One region of the Methylobacterium sp. D53M genome, then DNA from elsewhere that is predicted to be linked to it. Evidence: riboswitches for the same ligand, from Rfam matches in the RefSeq annotation. Region 1 holds a riboswitch; the other holds the start of a gene.
The links. A riboswitch is a leader RNA that binds a small molecule or an ion and turns the genes downstream of it on or off. The one in region 1 is predicted to bind cobalamin.
Positions count from the first base shown of each region.

Region 1 (10,392 bases):
GGGCGGGGTGTCCTGGCGGGTGTCGAAGCGCCGCCTCGTGAGGTGGTCGCCCAGGCCTCGTTCGCGGTGACGTGCCACTGCCGTCCCGAGGTCCTAGGCCCGTGTCCCATCCCGCTTCGCAATGGCGGCTTCGCGCATCCGTCACATCTTTGGCGCTCGTCTCCCTTGGTGTGCCCCCAGCGACTGCCCAAGGCCCACGAGCCGACGCAGCCCCGGCTTCGGTCGTTCTCGACCCGCTCTCGGTCGAGGGCAGTTACACCTCGGCCCCCACCTACCAGGTCAAGGATCTCTACAGCGGGACCAAGACCGTGACGCCGCGGCTCTCGCTGCCCCAGCAGGTCGACGTCGTGCCCCAGGAGGTCCTGCGGGACACCGCCGCCACGCGCGTCGAGCGCGCCCTCGACTACGTGCCGGGAGTCGGCAAGCAGAACGATTTCGGCGCCCAGAACCTCGCGCTCTACTCTGTGCGCGGCTTCGCCACCCAGGACATCTTCTTCAACGGCTTCAACATTGCCCGCGGTTACAACGGCGCGCCGGACACCCAGAACGTCCAGTCCATCGAGGTGCTCAAGGGACCGAGCGGGGCACTCTATGGGCGCAGCGACCCCGGCGGCACCATCAACATCCTGACCAAGCAGCCCGTGGCCTCGCCCTTCGTCGAGATGGGCACGCTGTTCGGGAGCTTCGGAACAGCGCGCACCACCGTCGACGCCGGCGGGCCACTGAACGAGGAGGGCACCGTCCTCTACCGCTTCAACGGCGCGCTCGCGAGGCAGGACAGCTTCCGCGATTTCGTTGACGGCGACCGCGTCCTAGCTGCGCCCGTGGTGAGCTGGCTGATCAGCCCGGACACCAAGTTGACCGTCGAGGCGCAATACCTCCGCAACCGCCAGACCTTCGACCGCGGGACGGTCGCAGTGAATAACCGCCTGGGCCTCGTACCGCGCTCGCGCTTCTTCGGTGAGCCGGGCGACAACTCGGTGTCAGAAGCCGGGATCCTGCAGATCCGCCTCGATCACGCCTTCAATGCCGACTGGCAGCTCAGGGTCGCCGGCCACTTCAACACCGGCAGCCTGACCGGCCTGCAGACCGGCGCGACCGGCCTTCTCGACGACGGCCGCACCCTGCTGCGCGAGTTCCGCCGGCACGACTTCACATGGGGCGTGGCCATCGGGCAGGCCGAGCTCGTCGGGCATTTCGACACCGGGCCGTTCGCCCACACCCTGCTGCTCGGCCTTGAGCACGAGCGCTACAACAGCACCGAGAACCTGTTGCGCTCGACGCCGCGGATAGACCCCTTCGCCATCGACCTGTTCAACCCGGTCTACGGCCAGCCCAAGCCGCCCTTCACACGGCGCTACAGCGCGAGCGAGAACGTCGGGAATACCGCCGTCTACGTGCAGGACCAGGTCGCGCTCAGCCCGGAATGGAAGCTCCTCCTCGGCAACCGAACCGACTTCTACAACCAGACCTTCCGTGACAAGGTCGGCAACGAGCGCACGGAGCAGGACCGGACCGGCTTCTCACCGCGTGCAGGTCTCGTCTACCAGCCGCTCTCTTTCCTCTCGTTCTACGGCAACGTGGCGGCCTCGTTCCGGCCCAACACCGGCTTCGACATCGCGACTCGACCCTTCGCCCCCGAGACCGGCTTCGGCTACGAGGCCGGCGTCAAGCTCGATCTCTTCACCGGCCTGAGCGTGACCGGCGCGGCCTTCCACATCGAGAAGGAGAACGTTCTCACGACCGACCCGCGGGACTTCTTCTTCCAGATTGCCGCCGGCGCCGTGCGTAGCCAGGGCTTCGACCTGAGCTTCGTCGGACAGGTTACACCCGAGTTCCGAGTTATCGGCGGCTATGCATTCATCGACGCGGCGGTGACCCGCGACGAGGTCCTGCGGGTCGGCTCGCCGCTCCTCAACATTCCGCGCCACTCGGGCAGCCTGCTCGGCGTCTACGAGGTCCAGGCCGGCGAGTGGAAGGGCTTTGGGTTCGGTGGCGGCGTCCGGGCCGTCGGCTCGCGCCTTGGGGACAGCGGCAACGAGCGGTTCCGGCTCCCGGGCTACGTGTTGACTGATGCCCTGGTCTATTACCGCTACGAGAACCTGCGCTTCGGGCTCAACGTCGATAACATCTTCGACGAGACCTACTACGAGCGCTCCTACAACGCCTTCTGGGTCGGCGTCGGCGAGCCCCGGCGGGTGACCGTCAACATGACGGCGCGCTTCTGATGAGCGTGCATCCGGGAACGCTGGAAGAGTCGACAGAGAAATCGGCCCGGACCGGACGCATCGTCTCAATCGATGCCCTGCGTGGGCTGGTAATGGTGCTGATGCTCCTCGACCACCTGCGTGAAACCTGGTTCCTGCACGTGCCGGTCGCCGACCCGATGGATGCCAGGACCGCCATGCCGGCCCTGTATCTCGCGCGCCTCGCGGTCAGCCTGTGCGCGCCGATCTTTATCGCGCTGACGGGGGTGGCCGCGTACCTGTTCAGCACCCGGCACACGCTGGCGGAGACGCGTGCCTATCTCGTGAAGCGCGGCCTCGTGCTGATGGCTCTGGAGGTCTTCTACCTCTCGGAGCTGTACTGGGGCGTCGCCAGCCCGACGCTTTGGCTTCCGGTGATCTGGTGCATCGGCGTGTGCATGATCGTCCTGGCGGCGATGATCGGCCTGCCGCGCTCGGTTCTCTTCGCGGTCGGGACGCTGATCGTTTGCGGGCACAATCTCCTCGACCCGATCCAACTCGGGCCCGATGATCCCTTTTTCGTCGCCTGGGCGATGCTGCACCAGCGCGACGTCATCGCGCACCCATTCGGTCTAGTGGCCAAGACGACCTACCCGGTGCTTCCCTGGATCGGCGTCATCGCTCTCGGCTATGCCATCGGCCCGTGGTTCTTGCCCGGCGTCGCCCCAGGGACGCGCAAGCGCCGATTTGCGGCCATCGGCATCACGATGCTGGTCGCCTTCGCGGTGCTACGCCTGGCGAACGGCTACGGGGACAAACCGTGGTTCGTCGTCGACGAGGACGCCCTGCGGACCGCGATGAGCTTCTTCGCGCTGACGAAGTATCCGCCCTCGCTGCTGTTCCTGCTGCTAACGCTCGGGATCGGGGCGCTATTGCTCGTCGCGCTGGAACGCATGGGCGACCGCCCGGTGGTCGCAGCGCTGGCGGTGTTCGGCGGCGCGCCGCTCTTCTTCTACGTATTTCACCTGACGGTTCTGCGGCTGCTCTACCACGGCGCGTTCGCGATCTGGGGCGTGACCCAAGGCACCGTGTTCGGTGTCGGCAATTACGCGTGGGTTCTGGTGTGGTACGCGGCGCTGATTCCGCCCCTCTACTTCCCGACGGCCTGGTTCTCTCGCCTCAAGGCATCGCGACGCGACATCGCTTGGCTCAAGTACCTCTGAAGTCGAACCCATCGGCTTGGCTATGCGACGGACTGGTTCCGAACCGAGGCGGTCGTTCGCCGGGCCTCCGTCGACTTCGGATCGGGATGGCAAGCGGTTCCCCGCCCGCCGGCATCAGAGATCTTGGACGGAAGCCGGCGGCTGCATGAACTCGATTGTCGCGCCGTCAGGGCCAACGGCGTAGATCACCCGCGTTCCAACCCGCGCACCGCTCGCAATCGGCTGCGGAATGCCTTGCGCCTTCCAACCGTAGGCAGCGATCCGCACCAGCAGCGCGTCGAGGTCATCGACGATAAGGGCCAGATGCGCGAAGCCAGGATCGAACGGCTTGGCCGGCGCGCTCGGTCGCTCCGGACCCTGATACTCCAGAAGTTCGATCGTCTGATCCGCGAGCGAAACGAGCGCCATGCGCACCTTCGCCCCATGCGCCCCGGTCACCTGACCGAGAAACTCGCCCCCCATCTCCCCCGTCCGCACAAGTCGCGCGCCGAGTCCGTCGATCCAGAACCGAAGGGCTTCGTCGAGGCAGGCGACCGCGAAGCCGACATGATCGACACGCCGCACGGGGAGGCTCGTGTGTTCCGTCATGCGGGATGTCTCACCGGGAAAGAGGTCATTCGTCTGCAACGCGTCGTGGTCGGTCCCCCCGCTATGTCCGCTTCAATGCATCTGTCGTGAGGAAGCGGAAAGACAGAAACCACATCTTATGACGATCAGCCCGGCGCTCGCCCGTGCACAGCCCCTCCGACAGCACACGCCGGGACAACGTTGCTCCGAGGATTGACGGATCGATAAGCTACAGCCTAGCTTGAGCGGGACGGTTCCCCTCGGGGATCAAAAGGGAACGCGGTGAGGCAACGCCCGTGAGGGCTCGGCTGATGCCGCGGCTGCCCCCGCAACTGTAAGCGGCGAGTCCTTCATCACGACGTCACTGGGCGGCCTCGCCCGGGAAGACGATGAGAGGGCGACGACCCGCGAGCCAGGAGACCTGCCGTCAGCCGTGGTCACACGCGGAGCTTGCCGGGCGGGGTGTCCTGGGAGGTGTCGCGGCGCCGTGGTTCCCTTGAGGACGCGGCCGCCGAGGCCTCGTTCGCGGTGACGTGCCACAGCCGTCCCCCGAGGCCGTCCCGTGTCCTGTTCCGTCCCTTCCGCGCTTCGGCGCAGCCTAGCGCTGTCCTGCGCCGTATCCGCGCTGCTCGTCTCCATTCCCGTCCTCGCGCAGCAGGTCGCTGCGCCGTTCGCCGATGCCCAGAAAGGCGCGCAGGCCGCGGTCTCCTTGTCTGAGATCTCGGTCTCAGCCACCGGCGTGCCGACGCCGATTGCCAACACAGGATCGAGTGTCACCGTGCTCACCGACCGCCTGCTGCAGGAGCAGCAGCGCCGGACGGTGCCGGATGCCCTCCAGCAGGTGCCCGGCCTCAACGTCGTGCAGACCGGCGGCGCAGGCGGTCAGACTTCGGTCTTCATCCGCGGCACCAACTCGAACCACGTGAAGGTCCAGATCGACGGCATCGACGTCAACGACCCCTCGACCCCGAACCGCGCCTTCGACTTCAGCCAGTTGCAGACCTACGACCTTTCGCGGATCGAGGTATTGCGTGGGCCACAGAGCGGCCTCTACGGAGCCGACGCCATCGGCGGCGTCATCTCCGTTGTGACCAAGCGTGGCGAAGGGCCGGCACGGGCAACGGCGACCGTCGAGGGCGGCTCGTTCGGCACCTTCAACCAATTCGGCAACATCTCGGGCTCGGAGGGGATCTTCGACTACTCGGTGTCGGTCGGCCACATCCGTCAATCCGCCGTCCAGATCACCCCGTTTGAGCTACTGCCCCGCGGCGTGCCGCTGCGGACAGCCTTCACCGACATCAAGACGGTCTCGACCAAGCTCGGGGCGCAACTCACCGACGAGTTCCGTCTCAACTACGTCCTGCGCTTCTCCGATAGCGCGTATCTAGATCAGGCCGACGGCGGCTTCCCGTACGCGCCGCTGCCGTACCGTAACCTCAACGACCAGCAGCAACTGATTATGAGGGGCGAGGCCGAGTGGACGCCGGTGCCGGGCTTCCACAATGTCTTCGGCGCGAACTACTCCAAGTTCGACCGCCTGTTCGCCGGCCCGCTCGACCCGCTAGCGCCGCCGACGCCCACCACCTACCTCGGTGAACGAACCCGGTTCGATTACCGCGGCGACTGGCAATTCTCACCCGGCAACCTCGTGCTGTTCGGTGCCCAGCGCGAGGATGAGCGCTTCGAGACGACCGGCATCGACCGGTCCAATGGCAACACCGCCGGCTTCGCCGAGCTTCAGACGATGCCCTTCGCGGGCGCCGCGCTGGTCGCCAACATCCGGCACGACGCGAACGACCAGTTCGGCGGCGCGACCACCTTCCGGGTGGCGCCGAGCTACATCGTGCCCGGCACTGGGACCCGCCTGAAGGGCAGCGTCGGCACCGGTTTCAAGCCGCCGACCCTAAGCCAGCTCTATCAGGACTATCCGGGCTTCCGCTTCTTCGGGAACCCGAACCTGCGGCCCGAGGAGAGCTTCGGATTCGACGGCGGCTTCGAGCAGCCGCTGTTCGACGGCTTCATGACCGTGGGCGCGACCTACTATCAGACCGACTTCAAAAACCTGATCCAGACGGCCTACTACCCGACCTTCTCCACCAACGTGAACGTCGGCCGTGCGACTGCCTACGGCACCGAGAGCTTCGTCGCCCTGCGCTTCAACGAGTTCTGGAGCGGGCGGCTCGACTGGACCACCACGATGACGAAGGACGAGATCGCCCACCAGGAGCTGCTGCGCCGGCCCCGCAACAAGGTCAGCGCCACCGCGATCTGGAACCTGATGCCGAGCCTGACCATGACCGGCACGCTCATCGTGCTGGGGTCGTTCGTGGACGGAAACAGGGACTTCTCCGTGCCCCGCCTGAAGGCCCCCGGCTTCACGCTGGTGAACCTGTCGGTCAACTACGCCTGGAGCGAGACCCTGACGGTGTTCGGGCGGATCGATAACCTGTTCGACCAGCGCTACCAGAACCCGACCGGCTTCCAGGGTCCGGGGCTCGCCGTCTACGGCGGCGTCCGCGTGACATCGTTCTGAGGTCGCGGATGAGGTCGCGCCTCACGCTCGCCCTCGTGGCAGTCATGTCCGCCGTAGCCAGTGGTGCGGCGGCGGCACCCGTGCGCGTGGTCTCGATGAACCTTTGCGCTGACGAGCTCGTCCTGCGGCTGGCGGACCGCGACCAGGTGCTGGCCGTCAGCTACCTCGCACGTGACCCGCGCGGGTCGACGGTCGCGAGCCAGGCTGTCGGGCTGCCGGTCACGCGTGGTCTTACCGAGGAGGTCGTGGCCCTGAAGCCCGACCTCGTGATCGCCGGTGCCTTCACGACTCGCACGACGGTGGGCATGCTTAAACGCGTCGGCACCCCCGTGCTCGAACTCGGCGTGCCGACCGACCTCGACGGCATCCGCGCACAGGTCCGGCAGGTCGCGGCGGCGCTCGGCCATCCCGAACGGGGCGAGGCGATGGTGGCGGCGCTCGATGCGCGACTTGCCGCCATCGTGCCGGCCAAGCGGCCTCTCCGCGCCCTGGTGATGCGCCCGAACGCCTTCACGGTGGCACCCGGCGGGCTCGGAGACGCGCTGATCCGCGCCGCCGGCCTCGTCAACGTCTCGGCCGAGATCGGGCGTGACCGCTTCGGGCAGGTGCCCCTCGAGGCCGCGGCGCTGGCGAACCCGGACCTGATTGTCGTCGATGAGGGCGCACCGGGCTCGCCATCGCTCGCCGACACGCTCCTGCACCATCCGGTTTTTCGGGCTCTCGCGCGGGCGCACTGGACGGTCGACATCCCGAACCGCTTCTGGACCTGTCCCGGTCCTCAGGTCGCGGAGGTGGTGGCGCGCCTCGCCGAGGCAGCGAATACGCAGGCGCCTCAGCCATGAACGCGCCGGTCACCTCGCTCCGTCCAAAGGCCTCCCGTCGCCACGGTACGCCGCGCGCCCGGCGAACCCTCATCGCCGTCCTCGGGCTCACCACCCTCTCGCTGACGCTCGCCTCCATCACCATCGGCTACGCGCCCTTCGACGTGCCCGCCGCCTTCCCAGACCTCGTCGCCAGTCGCACGACGCTTCCGGCCCTGGTCCTGTGGGAGCTTCGCATCCCGCGCGCCCTGCTCGGAGTGCTGGTCGGCTTCAGCCTCGGCCTGACCGGCGCCGCGATGCAGGGCTACCTGCGCAATCCGCTCGCGGACCCGGGCATCCTCGGCATCTCCTCGGCCGCGGCTCTCGGTGCGGTCGTCGTCTTCTACGGCGGTTTCGCCGCTACCATGAGCCTTGCCCTGCCGCTCGGCGGCATCGCCGGTGCCGGTCTTGCCGCGCTCCTCCTGAACGCGCTCGCGGCCCGAGGCAGCAGTACCCTCGGGCTGATCCTCGCGGGAGTCGGCCTGTCCAGCCTAGCCGGGGCGCTGACCGCGCTGGCGCTGAACCTGTCGCCGAATCCCTATGCGGCCCTGGAGATCGTCTTCTGGCTGATGGGCTCGCTAAGCGACCGCAGCCTGGACCACGTGCTCCTGTGCCTGCCGCTGGTGGTTGTCGGCTGGGCCCTCATGCTGTCGACCGGCTCCGCCCTCGACGCCCTGACGCTTGGCGAGGACACCGCCGCGAGCCTCGGGGTTGGCTTGGTCTCTGTGCGCCTGCGTCTCGTCACCGGTGCGGCCCTGGCCGTCGGGAGCGGTGTTGCGGTCTCCGGTGCCATCGGCTTCGTCGGCCTCGTCGTGCCGCACCTGATGCGACCCTTCGTCGGTGCCCGTCCCAGCGCGTGCCTGCTGCCGAGCGGCCTCGCGGGGGCGGTCCTGGTCCTCGCGGCGGATATCGGCGTGCGCCTGCTCGCCACCCGGCCCGAACTCAAGCTCGGCGTGGTGACCGCTCTGGTCGGGGCGCCGTTCCTGATCGTGCTGCTCCTGCGCAACCGAGGGAGGCGGGCATGAGCGTCAGCCTGCACGACATCAAGGTCACGCTGGATGGACGGACCATCCTTTCGGACATCGGTCTCGCCCTGGAGCCCGGCCGCTTCGTCGGGCTGGTTGGCCCGAACGGAGCCGGCAAGACCACACTTCTTCGTGCCTTGGCGGGGCTCCTTGTCCCGACGCAGGGTCAGGTCACCCTCGACGGCCGTCCGTTGTCCGGCTTGGCCCGCGAGGAGCGTGCCCGCCGCATCGCCGCCCTGTTCCAAGGGGCCGGCGTCGGCTGGCCGATGACGGTTCGCGAGATCGTGACGCTCGGCCGGCTGCCGCACCGTCGTGCGTTCGCATCCCAGGCCGAGGCCGACGAGATTGCGGTGGCGCGGGCGATGGCGCGGACGGACATTGCCCATCTCGCTGACCGAGCCGAGCCGACCCTTTCCTCGGGCGAGCGCATGCGCGCGCTGCTCGCCCGGGCGCTTGCCGTCGAGGCGCCGTGGCTTCTCGTCGACGAACCGGTCACGGCCCTCGACCCAGCGCACCAGCTCGACGCGATGGCACTTCTTCGAGGCATCTCCCGAGACGGCACCGGTGTCGTGACCGTGCTGCACGACCTGACGCTCGCGGCCCGGTTCTGCGACCGCATCGTCGTGCTGGCCGGTGGCCGCCTCGTCGCGGACGGCACCCCGGAGGAGGCCCTGACCGACGTCCTGCTTGCCAGCGCGTTCGGTGTCACGGCCGAGCGGGGCTGGGCTTGCGACGGAACACGATACATCCTGCCCTGGACGCGGTCCGAGGCTACCACGACGGAGGAACGCGATGACGTCACCATCACAGGCTGACGCGGTCACGACCCTGCTGCGCGAGGCGTTGGCCGATCCCGGTACCGCCTGGAGCCTCGGCAGCTTCGGCGCCATCGCCGAATTCATGCGCGATCCCGATGAGGCTACATCGCCGCTGCCGGCCGGGCGCATGGGCTTGGCGACGGAGCGGGGCGCCATCGCGCTCGCTCCCGGTCCCGACCTGCGCCCGGTGGCCTATGAGACCGCAGTCGCGACTGGCTGGAACCATGCCGTCGCTCTGTGCCTGCCCGAGGCGAGTTGCGCAATGAACCGGCGCGGCGTGGTGACGGAGCTCGGCCCGGACCGGGACGCCGCCCGCGAACGGGACTGCGACGCCATCCTGTTCGACCTGGGCCTCGGCCTCCTGGCGGTCGATGCCTGCGTCCGCACGAGCGACCCGGAGGCCATCGCCTGTCTCCGGTCCGGCGTCGGGCTTCCCCTGTTCGACCCTGCAAACCCCATCGGCCGCCAACTCGTCGCGCTGAGCCCCCACCGGGTATTCCTCGCCCGGATCGGCCGCATCGAGGTCTACGCCCCGATCCCGGGGCCTGGCGGTACCAGCCCGGAGGGGCCCCACACGCACGTCCTGCCCAAGCTCCTGCGCGGCGGCCGCACGCACGCGGCGACCACCCCGATCCCGGCGGGCTGGGTCCCTTGCGCCGGCATTCATCCGGCGCACCCCTACAAGGACATGATGGGTCAGCGCGTCGCCTTCGACGTTGCTCGGCACGACGCCTTTCAAGTACTCCTCGACCGTTGGGGTGACCCGGATCTGCTCGCGGTTAAGCGCGGCGGGGATCTCGGCCAGGACAGCCTCGTGTCGAATCGCCACGCGCAGGCTGCTCGCCGTGTCGCCGAGGTCCAGGCGCGCTACCTGCGAGGCGAGACCGTCGAGGCCGACCCCGAGCTCGACGAGGACGCCGCCAACCATGCTTAAGCCCACGCTCGATGGACGTTGAGGCATCCCCGCGCCGTCAGAGGGTCGTCGGGCTGATCGGGTGCCCCGGCGCGGGCAAGACGACCTACGCGCGCCGGTACGACCCGCTGCAGGGCTGGGTGCACCTCACCCTGGACGACCTGCGCCAGACATTCTGGCCGCCGGACCGTCAGGTCTACTGGCAGGTGCGCGGGACGGACTGGGACGAGAGGGCGCGCCGACTGCTCCACGGTGTGAAGGTCGCTG
Region 1 covers NZ_JBKFAL010000014.1:132,384-142,775, forward strand. The annotation lists gene ACLBYG_RS19495 (TonB-dependent siderophore receptor) at 171-2,228, shown strand; gene ACLBYG_RS19500 (DUF1624 domain-containing protein) at 2,228-3,409, shown strand; gene ACLBYG_RS19505 (VOC family protein) at 3,524-3,997, opposite strand; cobalamin riboswitch at 4,211-4,419, shown strand; gene ACLBYG_RS19510 (TonB-dependent receptor plug domain-containing protein) at 4,539-6,509, shown strand; gene ACLBYG_RS19515 (ABC transporter substrate-binding protein) at 6,518-7,351, shown strand; gene ACLBYG_RS19520 (FecCD family ABC transporter permease) at 7,348-8,394, shown strand; gene ACLBYG_RS19525 (ABC transporter ATP-binding protein) at 8,391-9,209, shown strand; gene ACLBYG_RS19530 (DUF6925 family protein) at 9,187-10,146, shown strand; gene ACLBYG_RS19535 (AAA family ATPase) at 10,158-10,392, shown strand, end outside.

Region 2 (13,128 bases), on a different contig from region 1:
ACGACCAAGCAGAGCGTGACGCTGCCGGACGGCCGGACCCTCGACTTCACCGCCACGGCCGGGAGCCTGCCCCTCGTCGACGAGGCCGGCAAGCTGCAGGCCGAGATCGCCTACGTCGCCTACACGATGGCGCCGCAGGCCGGCCGGGAGCGTCCCGTCACTTTCGCGGTCAATGGCGGCCCGGGCGCCGCCTCAGCCTATCTCAATATCGGGGCAATCGGGCCCTGGCGGCTTCCGGTCGGCGGCGACAGCATCAGCCCGTCGCAGCCGGTGACGCTGACGCCCAACGACGGGACGTGGCTCGGCTTCACCGATCTCGTCTTCCTCGACCCCGTGGGGACCGGGTACAGCCGGGCTGCGGACGGGAACGGCAAGGCCTACTGGTCGATCGATACCGACGCCTCGACCCTGGCGGCGACCATCGCGCGCTACCTGCGCGTCAACGACCGCATGGCGAGCCCGAAATTCTTCGTCGGCGAGAGCTACGGCGGCTTCCGCGGCCCGCTGATCGCCGAGAAGCTCCAGGAGGAGATCGGCGTCGGCCTGTCCGGCATGGTGCTGCTCTCGCCGGTGCTCGATTTCGCGTGGCTGGAGACGCCGCGGACCAATCCGTGGGGCTACGTGCTGAAGCTGCCCTCGCTGGCGGCGGGCGCGCTCGAGCGGGCCGGCACGGTGCCGACGCCAACCCTGCTCGGCGACGCGGAGGCCTACGCCTCGGGCCCGTACCTGAGCGACCTGCTCAAGGGGCCGAGCGACACGGCCGCCGTCGCCCGGATGACCGAGAAGGTCGCGCCCCTCGTCGGTCTCGACCCCGCCCTGGTGCGTGCCCAGGCGGCGCGCCTCTCGACCCGGAGCGTCCAGCGCGAGATCGACCGCGCCGAGGGGCGCGTGACCAGCGCCTACGACACCGGCATCACCGGCTGGGACCCGAACCCGGACGCCGCCCAGTCGAGCTTCGAGGATCCCCAGCTCACCGCCCTCCAGGCACCGCTGACGAGCGCGATGCTCGACCTCTACGCGCGGACGCTGAAATGGCCGGTGACCAACATGCGCTACGAGCTCCTGAACAACGCCGTCAATCGCGGCTGGAGCTGGGGCTCGGGCCGGCAGGCGCCCGAGGTCCTGTCGAACCTGAAGGGCGATCTGGCGCTCGACGGGAACCTGCGCGTCCTCGTGGCGCACGGCTTCACCGACCTGGTGACGCCCTACTTCGCCTCGAAGCTCCTGCTGGCGCAGGTCCCCGCCTACGCCGCCGGCCGCCTGAGCCTCGCGGTCTATCCGGGCGGGCACATGTTCTACACGCGTCCGGATTCGCGCGCCGCCTTCCGGACGGACGTGGAGCGGATGTACACGGACGCCCTGAAGGTGCGCGACGCCGGCTCGACCCGTCCGGCCGGAGCCCCCGCCGAGCTTCTCCGGACGGCGCCGTAGCGCCTCCGGCCCGCCGCGCCGGTCACGCGTCGTCGAAGGCGAGGGCCTCGGCCGGGTAATCCACCATCGTCCGGCGCTGCGCGTCTGTGTTCTGCCACTCGCCGACCTTCATGTAGCGGCCCTCGAGATCGCGGACCTCGACCACCTTCCCGATCGTGGGGATCGACTGGAAGCCCTGCGGCCAGTTCGACGCGAAGTAGAAGACCTGCTCGACGTGGTCCGAGAGGTGGCAGATCCCCGGCCCGAAGGTCCCCAGCCCGAAGACGAGGTAGCGGCCGTTCACCAGCGCCGCGACGTCGGAGATCAGCGACTCGCTCTGGATCTCCACCGGCAGGCCGCGCCGTTCCGCGTAGGCCTCCACCTCGGCGATGACCGGGTTCAGCCTGTTCTCGAAGACGAGCTTGACCGAGCGGATCCGGCCCTCGGCCAGGAGCCGGTCGATGACCATCCGGTAGAACGCGAAGGGCGGCTGCGGGTAGTGCGGATCGACCCAGGTGCTGAAGATGTCGCCCGACCGGATGTGGATCAGGAGCTGGTCGTGGGGCTTCACCGGGAAGTTCTTCGGCAGACCGTTGAACAGCGGCCGGATCACGCTCTGCACGATCGCGCGCGAATCCGCCGGTCCCCGCAGCGCGGTCACGCGCTCGAACTGCGTCGGGTCGAAATACAGGCCCGACAGGAAGTAGCCGTCCGCCGGCAGCGGCTCGTCCGGCGGGATGAAGGTGATGCCGTCGCAGGTCAGCCGCTCGGTCAGGAAGATCACCTTGCTGCGGTCGACCTTGGGCACCTTGATGTATTTCAGGTTGAGCGACTTCGCGATGGACACCGCGATGATGTACTGGACGAGGCAGTTGCCGAAGGCGCCGTTCTCGAACAGCGACAGGCCGACCAGTGCATGGCTGGCGCGGTCGGGCGCCGACTGGAGCGCGTAGGTGACGTAGACGTTGGCGCCGGGCTTCTCGTTCAGGAGCGTCACGTCGAGGCCGAGCATCGCCCGCAGCGCGATCAGGTCGACCGCGGCCTCGTCGGCGCGGATGCCGATGCCGGCGATCCGGGCCGGTTCGGGCGCGGCGATCCGGACCGCGCGCGCCCAGGCCCGCTCGTCGGGGACGATCGCGGCGACGAGGGCGTCCGGGGTCGCGGTCCAGCCGGCGAGGTCCGGCTCGGCCCACGTCACGCCGTCCTGCGAGACCGCCACCGCGACGTCGCCGGGCTCCGCGGGAACCGCCCCCTCCCCCGGCCGCAGGGCGACGGAATGGATCGGGAAGCGGCCGCCGAGGTCGACCTCGAGCCACGTCGTTCCCGTGCCCGCATCGGAGACGATCCGCGGCTCACGGCCGGCCGCGAGATCGACGAGGACCGGGGTCGGATCGTCTGTCGGGGCCATCGGGTCTCCGGGAGTTCAGCGCCCGCGCCGGGGCCGGGCGGGTATCGGGTGCGGCGGTGCCCGCTCCGGGGCGCGGCCGTCAAGCCCGCCCCGATCGCGGGGCGGGCGCGGGAAACGGCCGCGATCCGGCGCCGCTCCGTTGTGTCCCGGCGGTCATGCGTCTACAACGGCCGGGCGACGGTGCCCCGGAGACGGGGTGAAAAGGGAATGCGGTGAGGGGTTTGAAGCCCCGACTCCGCGGCTGCCCCCGCAACTGTGAGCGGCGAGCGCCCGCCAAGCGCCACCGGAGCGATCCGGGAAGGCGGTGGGCGCGCCGAGCCGCGAGCCAGGAGACCTGCCGTCGCGACAGGATCCCGCAATGCCGCCGGTGGGGCGGCTGGAGACGCTTCTGATGACGACGCAAACCCTCGCCCCCGTCGCCGCCGGCACCCGCGCCGCGGAGCGCCCGATCGCCGTCGCACTCGCGGCCGTGCTGGGCCTCGGCCTGCTGTTCATGGCGGGCTTCTCGCCGGCGATCGCGCTCCACAACGCGGCGCACGATTTCCGGCACACCCAGAACTTCCCCTGCCACTGACGTCCCCGGACCAGGGATGATCATCCGGCTCCTGTCGGCGGCCCTCGCCGCCGGCTTCTTCGCGGCTGCCATCGTGACGGGCCTCGAACTCACGCTGACCTCGCCGCTGATCGTCGCGGCCGAGCGCTACGAGCAGCAGGAGGCGCCGAACCGGGCTGCCAAGGCGCTCCCGGTCAGGGCGTTCCCGATCGTGCTGGCCCATGCCGGGCACGACCACGCCGCGCCCGACGCCGCGCCGGAATGGCAGCCTGCGCCCGGCCTGCCGCGGATGGCCTTCACCGGGCTCGCGACCCTCGTGGGCGGCGTCGGCTACGCGCTGCTGCTCGGCGCGGTGATGCTCGCCTGCGGCCGCGAGCCCACGCCGCAGGTCGGCCTCGCCTTCGCGGTGGCCGCCTTCGCCAGCGTCGCCCTCGCGCCGGGCCTCGGCCTGCCGCCGGAACTGCCCGGCAGCGCGGCGGCCCCGCTCGCGACGCGGCAGGCGTGGTGGGTGATGACCGCCGCGGCGACCGGGATGGGGCTCTACCTGATCACGATACGCCGCGCGCTGATCACGATCCTCGGGGGGCTCGTCCTGATTATCGCGCCGCACGTCGTCGGTGCCCCGCAGGCGCCCGAGGCCGCGTCCGAACTTCCGGCCGCGCTCGCCGCGCAATTCGCCGCGCGGTCGCTCGCCATCAGCTTCGTGTTCTGGATCCTGATCGGACTCGGGCTCGGCTGGGCGTGGCAGGCCTTCGCCCGTGGCGCTGATCGGGGGGCGGCCCGTGCCTGAGACCGTGCTCTACGTCTGCACCACCTGCCGACGCCCAGACGACGATCCGGCCGGGCCCCGCGCTGGGGCCCGCCTGCTGGAGGCGCTCCGGGCGCGGAGCGGCGCCACGCCGGACCTGCGGGTCGAGGCGGTCGAATGCCTGTCGGTCTGCAAGCGGCCCTGCACCGTGGCGGTCGCCGCGGCCGACCGCTGGACCTACGTCTACGGCGACATGGATCCGGCCGCCTCGGCCGAGATCATCCTCGGCGGGCTCGCGGCCTACGCGGCGACCCCGGACGGCATCGTGCCCTGGCGCGAGCGTCCGGAGGCGTTCCGCAAGGGCGTGATCGCCCGCATCCCCCCTTTCCCAGAACCCCGCCCGGTCCCCGCCGGCACCCTGGAGCCCGCGGAATGACCCTCGTGAACAAGATCCCCTGCACCATCGTCACCGGCTTCCTCGGGGCCGGCAAGACGACCCTCGTCCGCCACGTGGTGGAGAACGCCAAGGGGCGCCGCCTCGCGATCCTGGTGAACGAGTTCGGCGACATCGGCTTCGACAAGTCCTTCCTGGCCGCCTGCGGCGTCGAGGGCTGCACCGAGGACGCCATCGTCGAGCTGCCGAACGGCTGCATCTGCTGCACGGTCGCGGACGATTTCGTGCCGGCGCTGGAGACCCTGCTCGGCCGCGCCGAGCCGCCGGAGCACATCCTGATCGAGACCTCCGGCCTCGCCCTGCCGAAGCCGCTGGTCCAGGCGTTTCAGTGGCCGGCGATCCGCTCGCGGGTGACCGTCGACGGCGTGGTCGCGGTGGTCGACGGCCCGGCGGTGGCCTCGGGCGCCTTCGCGGAGGATCCGGAGGCCCTCGCGGCCCAGCGCGCCGCCGACCAGTCGGTCGACCACGACAACCCCCTGGAGGAGGTGTTCGAGGACCAGCTCCTCTGCGCCGACCTCGTGGTCGTCAACAAGGCCGACCTGATCGACGCCGCGACGCGGGCGCGGGTCCGCGCCGAGGTCGAGGGGCACCTGCCCCGCGCCGTGAAGGTCGTGGAGACCGAGAACGGCGCCATCGACCCGCGGGTTCTGCTCGGCCTCGGCGCGGCCGCCGAGGACGATCTCGACGCCCGCCCCTCGCATCACGGCGAGGGCGAGGACCACGACCACGACGATTTCGAGACGGTCGCGCTGCCGGTGCGCCCGGCGGTGACCGCGGGAGATCTCGCGGCCCGGGTCGAGGCGGCGGCCGAGGCCGCCGGCGTTCTGCGCATCAAGGGCTTCGCCGAGGTCGAGGGCAAGCCGATGCGCCTCGTCGTGCAGGGTGTCGGCCGACGCGTGACCCATCATTTCGACCGCCCCTGGCGGGCCGGGGAAGCCCGCGACGGGACGCTGGTGGTGATCGGCCTCAAAGGCTTCGACAAGGACGCCGTCGCGGCGGCCATCGCGGGATGAGGCCGGTCGCGCACGCCCGCCCGGACTCGCTCTAGGGGCCGCCGCGGTGCACCTCGTGCGCATCGATGCCATCTCCCTCGACGAGGGCGAGGCGGCCGTGGATCTCGGGCAGGAGCCCGGCGACCTCGTGGTGCTGTCCTTCACCGACAGCGACCTCGCGTCGGTCGGGCAGGCCCACGCCGCGGAGCCCGGCCTGCCGAGCCTGCGGCTCGCGAAGCTCGCCAGGCTGCGGCACCCGCTCTCGGTCGACCTCTACGTCGAGCGCGTCGTGGCGCGCGCCAAGGTCGTGGTGATCCGCTGCCTGGGCGGCCTCGATTACTGGCGCTACGGGATCGAGCGCTGCGCCGAGGCCGCGCGGGCGCACGGCGTCGTCCTCGCGGTCCTGCCGGGCGACGACCGGCCGGATCCGCGCCTCGCCGCCTTCTCCACCGATCCCGACCTCGCCGGGCAGCTCGACGCCTATTTCCGGGCCGGCGGCCCCGACAACCTGCGGCGGATGCTGCGGCGCCTCGCGATCCGCCTGGGCGCCGACGGCCCGGTCGAGCCGCCGCAGCCGCTCCCGCGCGGGTTTCCCTGGTGCCCCGGCTGCGGGGTCCTGCCCCTTGAAGCAGCCCTCGCCGCGGCCGCGACCGCGATCCCGCTCGCCGGAGCGCGCAGCGCGGCGGAGCCCGTCGCGCTCCTGCTGATCTACCGCCCCGCCGTGCTCGGCGGCGACACCGGCCCGTTCGTCGCCCTCGCCGCCGCCCTGCGGGCGCGCGGGATCGGCGTGCTGCCGATGGCCGTGTCGAGCCTGAAGGAGCCGCAGGCCGCCGCCGCGGTCGCCGCGGCCGTGCGCGCGCGCAGGCCCGATCTCGTGATCGCCGCCACCGCCTTCTCGGCCCGCGAGGACGAGACCGGCTTCGTGCTCGACGGCGGCGACTGCCCGGTTCTCCAGGCCTTCACGGTGGGGTCGCCCCGCGCGGCCTGGGAGGCCTCCGCCCGCGGTCTCGGCGCGGCCGATCTCGCCATGCAGGTCGCGCTGCCGGAATTCGACGGCCGGCTCTCGGGCTTCCCGATCTCGTTCAAGGAGGAGAGCGCCGAGATCGCCGGCTTCGCCGAGCGGCGCGCCGTGCCCTACGAGGCCGGCATCGCCGCGCTCGCCGACCGGGCCGCGGGATGGCTGCGGCTGGCCGCCCTGCCCCGGGCGGCGCGGCGCGTCGCCCTGGTCCTGTCCGACTACCCTGCCCGCGGCGGCCGGGCCGGCTTCGCGGTCGGCCTCGACACGCCCGCGAGCGCCCGCGCGATCGCCGCCGACCTCGCGGCCGCGGGCTACGCGGCCGGCGCGCTTCCGGAGCCCGGAGCGCTGATGGCGGCGCTCACGGAGGGGCCGCCCGCGTTCCGGGTGCCGCTCGCGGCCTACGCGGCGTGGTGGCGCACGCTCTCCGAGGACGTCCGCGCGGCCGTGACCGACAGCTGGGGCGAGGCCGAGGCGGACCCCGCCTGCGTCGAAGGCGCCTTCCGGTTTCGGATGGTCCGGGACGGCGGCCTCGCGGTCTTCCTCCAGCCCGACCGCGGCCGCGATCCAGATCGCAAGACCGGCTACCACGATCTCGACCGCGCCCCGACCCACGCCTACCTGGCCTTCCATCTCGGCCTGCGGCAGCAATTCGACGCCCTGGTGCAGCTCGGCACACACGGCACCGCGGAGTGGCTGCCGGGCAAGGCCGTGGCCCTGTCACCCGCCTGCTTCCCGGCGCTGTGCGTCGGCGGGCTGCCCGTGATCTACCCGTTCATCGTCGACGATCCGGGCGAGGCCGCGCCGCTCAAGCGCCGCCTGGGCGGGGTCGCGCTCGGGCACCTGACGCCCGACACCGCCGTCCACGCGCTGACGCCCGAGGCGGCCCGCCTCCGAGAGCTGGTGGAGGAGTATTCCGCCGCCAGCGTGCTCGATCCCCGCCGGGCCGACCTCATCGCCCGTGCCATCCTGGAGGAGGCCGGAGCGGCCGGACTGCTGGACGGGGCCGGGATCGGCGCGGACACGCCGATGGACGAGGCGCTGACGCGGCTCGACGCGCATCTCTGCGATCTCGGCGAGACCGTCTTCCGCGACGGCCTGCACGTCTTCGCCCGCGCCGCGGACCGGGCCGCGGACGTCGTCGTGGCGAGCGCGGACTCCGAGCGGGCCGGCCTGCTCGCGGCCCTCGACGGGCGGTTCGTCCGACCGGGCCCCTCGGGCTCGCCGTCGCGCGGGCGGGCCGACGTGCTCCCGACCGGGCGCAACCTCGCGACCCTGGACCCGCGGGCCATCCCGAGCCGCGCCGCCGCGCTCCTCGGCGAGAAGGCCGCCGCCGCTGTGGTGACCCGCTATCTCCAGGACGAGGGCGCCTATCCGGCCCGGATCGTCATGGATCTCTGGGCCTCGCCGACCCTGCGCACCGGTGGCGAGGACGTGGCCCACGCCCTGGCCCTGATGGGCGTCCGGCCGGTCTGGGACCATGCCAGCACCCGCGTCACCGGCTTCGAGATCCTGCCCCTCGCCATGCTGGACCGGCCGCGGATCGACGTCACCGTCCGCGTCTCCGGCGCGTTCCGCGACACCTTCCCCGACACGCTGGCGCTGCTCGACCGCGCCGCCCGCGCCGTGGCGGACAGGGACGAGACCGACGACGAGAATCCCCTCGCGGCGGCGCGCCGGCGGGGCGACGCGTCGGTGCGCGTCTACGGGGCCGCGCCCGGCTGCTACGGCGCCGGCACCGCCGCCACGGCCCTCGACGGCGCCTGGGAGGGCCGCGCCGACCTCGGCCGCGCCTACCTGGCCGCGAGCCGCCACGCCTACGGCGACCGCGAGGGGCCCGACGCCGATTTCGCCGCCCGCGTCGCGGCGGCCGACGCCTATCTCCACGCCTTCGACGTGGCCGAGCGCGACCTGTTCGACGGCGACGCCGCCGTCGACGCGATGGGCGGTTTCGCGGCGGCCGCCGCCCTGGAGGGGGCGAGCCCCGCCCTCTACAGCCTCGACGTGTCGGTCCCGGAACGGCCGAAGGCACGGACGGCCCGCGAGGACGCGGCCCGCCTGATCCGCGGGCGCCTCGCCGATGCCCGCTGGATCGCGGCCCAGCTGCGCCACGGCTACCGGGGGGCGCAGGAACTCGCCCAGGGGCTCGACGCGGTCTTCGTCCTGGCCGCCGCGAGCGACGCGGTGACGGATGCGGGCTTCGAGGCGCTCTACGCGGCCTGGATCGCCGACGCCGAGGTGTTCGAGCGCCTGCGCGCCGCCAATCCCGCCGCGGCCCGCGCGATCCTGGAACGGTTCGACGCCGCCCGGGATCGCGGCCTCTGGCACAGCCGGCGCAACGCCCTCCCGGCCGACGCCCTGCCGCGCGAGGCCGCCGAGTGAGCACCACCCCGCATCGGCGCGTCCTGCCCGAGGCGCCCGCCCGCCGGGGCTGGTGCCCCGGTCTGGCGCGGCCCATGCCGACGGGCGACGGGTTGCTCGCGCGCGTTCACCCGCCGCTCGGGATCCTGACCCTCGATCAGGCCCGCGCCGTGGCGGAGGGCGCGCGCCGCTTCGGGAACGGGCACCTGGACCTGACCGCACGGGCGAATCTCCAGATCCGCGGCGTCTCCGAGGCGACGCGCGCGCCGCTGGCCACCTGGCTCGCGGCCCGGGGGCTCGGCGACGTGCGCGCCGACGGCGGCCCCCAGCGCCTGACGCTCACGAGCCCCCTGGCCGGCCATGACTCGGACGAGACGATCGACGTGCCGGCCCTCGCCCGGGCGATCGAGACCGCGGGGCTCGCGATCCCGGGGTTGCCGGCCAAGACCCTGGTCGCCGTCGAGGGCCGCCCCGGCCGGGCGCTGCCGGAAGCGGATCTCTGCGTCGCCGCCGAGGGGCCGGGCCGCGTCGCGATCACGGTCGCGCACGGTGAGACCCGGCGGAGGCTCCTGACCTGCGCGGAGGACGCGGCGCCGGGCCACGTGGCGGCCCTGCTCGGCGCCTTCGCGCGGACCGACCGGCGCCGGATGCGCGACCTGTCGGACGGCGAACTGTCCGCGCTGACCGAGGTGCTTCCGGCAGAAAAAACTCTCGTCGCACCGGCGCAGGCGCACCGGGGCTTCGCTTCGGAGCGGGAGCCGGCGCGTCCGGCGGGCGGACGCGACCTCCGGAGCGTCGCCGTCGACGCACCCTTCGGGCGCTGCACCGCCGACGCTCTCGACCGGATCGCCGCGGCGGCGGCGGCGCTCGGGGCGGACGAGATCCGCCTCTCCCCCACGCGCGGCTTCGTGATGCTGGCGCCGGCCGCTGCCGAAGCGGCGGACCCGACGGCGGCGCTCGCGGCCGAGTTCATCGTCGTCCCCGACGATCCGCGGCGCGCGATCGCGGCCTGCACGGGGGCGCCGGGCTGCGCCTCTGGATCGACCCCCACGCTCGCGGACGCGGCGCGCCTCGCGGAGGCGTTCGGCCCTCTGGCGGCCGCGGGCCATGCCGCGCACGTGTCGGGCTGCGCCAAGGGCTGCGCGCGGCCGGGTCCGGCGGACCTGACCCTCGTCGGCCGCGACGGCCTCTACGGCGTGGTGATCGGGGGCGCGCCCGGCGATGAGCCGGCGATGGATCTCCCTATCGAGGCCGTGCTGGAGCGGCTAGGAAGGGCCGAGATCGACGGGCTCTCCGCCGCCTTCGCGCCGGAGATCACCCCTTCGGAATGCGGGAGGACCAGGAGACCGGCATGAGCGCGAGCCAGAACGCCCTGCGCCAGACAGGATCGGAGCCGGCCGCGGCCCACGAGTCCCCGTCCCGCTACGACTATATCCGCGACGGCGGCGCGATCTACGCGCGCTCCTTCGCGATGATCCGCGCCGAGTCCGATCTCGGGCGCTGGTCGGGCGCCGCCGAGCGCGTCGTCGTCCGCATGATCCATGCCTGCGGCATGACCGACCTGCCGGCCGACGTGGAGATGGCGCCCGGTTTCGCCGAGGCCGGCGTCGCGGCCTTGAAGGCCGGCGCGCCGATCCTGTGCGACGTCCGCATGGTCGCCGACGGCGTCACCCGGGCCCGCCTGCCGGCCGACAACAGGGTGATCTGCACCCTGGGCGACCCGCGCGTGCCCGATCTCGCCCAGAGCCTCGGCACGACCCGGTCCGCGGCCGCCATGGAGCTGTGGCGGGAGCACCTTCCGGGCAGCGTCGTGGCGGTGGGCAACGCCCCGACCGCCCTGTTCCGGCTCCTGGAACTCCTCGATGCCGGCGTGGCGCCGCCCGCCGCGGTGATCGGCATCCCGGTCGGCTTCGTCGGCGCGGCGGAGTCGAAGGAAGCCCTGGCGCGGGACGGCCGCGTGCCGTTCGTAGTCGTGCACGGGCGGCGCGGCGGAAGCGCCATGACGGCCGCGGCGGTCAACGCGCTCGCCAGCGAGGTCGAGTGATGGACGGTTTCGAGCGCCTCGACGGCCCGACCGAGGAGATCCCCGCGGCCGCGGTGACGGGCACGCTCTACGGCGTCGGGATGGGCCCGGGCGATCCGGAGCTGCTGACCGTGAAGGCGCAGCGCATCCTGATGCGCGCGCCGGTGCTGGTGCACTTCTGCAAGCGCGGCCGGCGCGGCAACGCCCGCACCATCGCGGACGCGATCCTGCGCGACCCGGCCCGCGAGATGGCCCTCGCCTATCCCTACACGACCGAGATCCACCCCGAGCACCCGGACTACGTGGCGGCGCTCGCCGGCTTCTACGACGACGCGGCCGGGCAGCTCGCCGATCACCTGGGCGCCGGGCGGGACGTCGCGATCCTGTCGGAGGGCGACCCGTTCTTCTACGGCTCGTTCATGCACCTGTGGCGGCGCCTGAAGGACCGCTTCCCCGTGGAGGTGGTTCCGGGCGTCACCGGCATGTCGGGCTGCTGGACCCGGGCCGGCACGCCGATCACCTGGGGCGACGACATCCTCACCGTCCTGCCGGCGACCCTGTCGCTCGACGCGCTGACCGAGCGCCTGCGCGGCACCGACGCGGCCGTGGTGATGAAGCTCGGGCGGCACCTGCCGAAGGTGCGGGCCGCCCTGTCGGCCGCCGGGCTGCTGGCGCGCGCCGTCTACGTGGAGCGCGGTACGATGGCGGGCGAGCGGGTCGTGATGCTGGCCGACAAGGCCGACGACGACGCGCCCTATTTCTCGATGGTGCTCCTGCCCGGAGAGGGCCGCCGACCGTGAGCGGAAGCCTCACCGTCGTCGGCCTCGGGCCGGGCGACGCGGCCCTGCTGACCGAGTCGGCCCGCCGGGCGCTGGACGCAGCGGAGGACGTCGTCGGCTATTTCCCCTACGTGGCCCGCGTGCCCGAGCGTCCCGGCCTCGTCCGGCACGCCAGCGACAACCGGGTGGAGGTCGACCGGGCGCGCCACGCGCTGCAGCTCGCCGCCTCCGGCCGCAGGGTCGCGGTCGTCTCCGGCGGCGATCCCGGCGTCTTCGCCATGGCCGCGGCGGTGTTCGAGGCGGTCGAGTACGGCGAGTCCGGCTGGCGCGACCTCGCCATCACGGTGGAGCCGGGCATCACCGCGATGCTCGCCGCCGCGGCCCGGCTCGGGGCACCGCTCGGCGGCGACTTCTGCGCGCTCTCGCTCTCGGACAACCTGAAGCCCTGGCCGGTCGTGACCGCGCGGCTGGAGGCGGTGCTGCGCGCGGATTTCGTGGTGGCGCTCTACAACCCGATCTCCACCGCCCGGCCCTGGCAGCTCGGGGCGGCGCTGGAGATCGCGGCCGGGATCCGCGCGCCCGATACGCCGGTGATGTTCGCCCGCGCCGTCAGCCGGCCGGACGAGGCGATTCGCGTCGCGACCCTCGCCGAGGCGCCCGCGGTGCCGGCCGACATGGCCACGATGGTGATCCTGGGCGCCTCGACGACGCGGCTGATCCCGCGCGCGGGCCGGGCGCCCTTCGTCTACACCGCCCGCAAGATCGAGGGATCGGCGTGATCGCCCGCGTCCAGCCAGTCGCGCGCGCCCGCGGCGTCCGCGACGCTCGGCACGTCGGGCTTGCCCGGCCGCCGCACCATCACGACCGGGATGCCGAGGCCGCGCGCCGCCGCGATCTTGCCGTAGGTCGCCGCGCCGCCCGCGTTCTTGCTGACCACGATCTCGATCCGGCTGGCCCGCATCAGGGCCGTCTCGGACGCGGCGTCGAACGGTCCGCGCGCCGCCAGGGCGGTCAGATGCGGCACCGGCAGGATCCCGCCCAGCGGCTCGACCGTCCGCGCCAGGTAGCTGTGCTGCGGCGCCGCCGCGAAGGCCCCGGCCTCCTGCCGGCCGATCGTCAGGAACACGCGCCGGGGCTCGGGGCCGAGGGCGGCGACCGCCTCCTCCATCCCGTCGACCTCGACCCAGTCGTCGCCGGGCTCCCGGCTCCAGGCCGGCCTGCGGATCGCGAGGAGCGGCACGCCCGTCAGGGCCGCCGCGCGCGCGGCATTGGCCGAGATCCGCGCGGCGAACGGGTGGGTCGCGTCGATCAGGCGGGTGATCGCCTCGGCCTTCAGGTAGCGGGCGAGGCCCTCGGCGCCGCCGAACCCGCCGATCCGGGTCGGG
Region 2 covers NZ_JBKFAL010000013.1:68,630-81,757, forward strand. The annotation lists gene ACLBYG_RS18440 (S10 family peptidase) at 1-1,431, shown strand, start outside; gene ACLBYG_RS18445 (discoidin domain-containing protein) at 1,454-2,818, opposite strand; cobalamin riboswitch at 2,980-3,174, shown strand; gene ACLBYG_RS18450 (CbtB domain-containing protein) at 3,210-3,392, shown strand; gene ACLBYG_RS18455 (CbtA family protein) at 3,409-4,161, shown strand; gene ACLBYG_RS18460 (DUF1636 domain-containing protein) at 4,154-4,555, shown strand; gene cobW (cobalamin biosynthesis protein CobW) at 4,552-5,586, shown strand; gene cobN (cobaltochelatase subunit CobN) at 5,633-8,962, shown strand; gene ACLBYG_RS18475 (precorrin-3B synthase) at 9,037-10,296, shown strand; gene ACLBYG_RS18480 (precorrin-8X methylmutase) at 10,293-10,985, shown strand; gene ACLBYG_RS18485 (precorrin-2 C(20)-methyltransferase) at 10,985-11,764, shown strand; gene cobJ (precorrin-3B C(17)-methyltransferase) at 11,761-12,522, shown strand; gene ACLBYG_RS18495 (cobalt-precorrin-6A reductase) at 12,489-13,128, opposite strand, start outside.
Region 2: another riboswitch for cobalamin. It lies ahead of ACLBYG_RS18450 (CbtB domain-containing protein); the one in region 1 lies ahead of ACLBYG_RS19510 (TonB-dependent receptor plug domain-containing protein).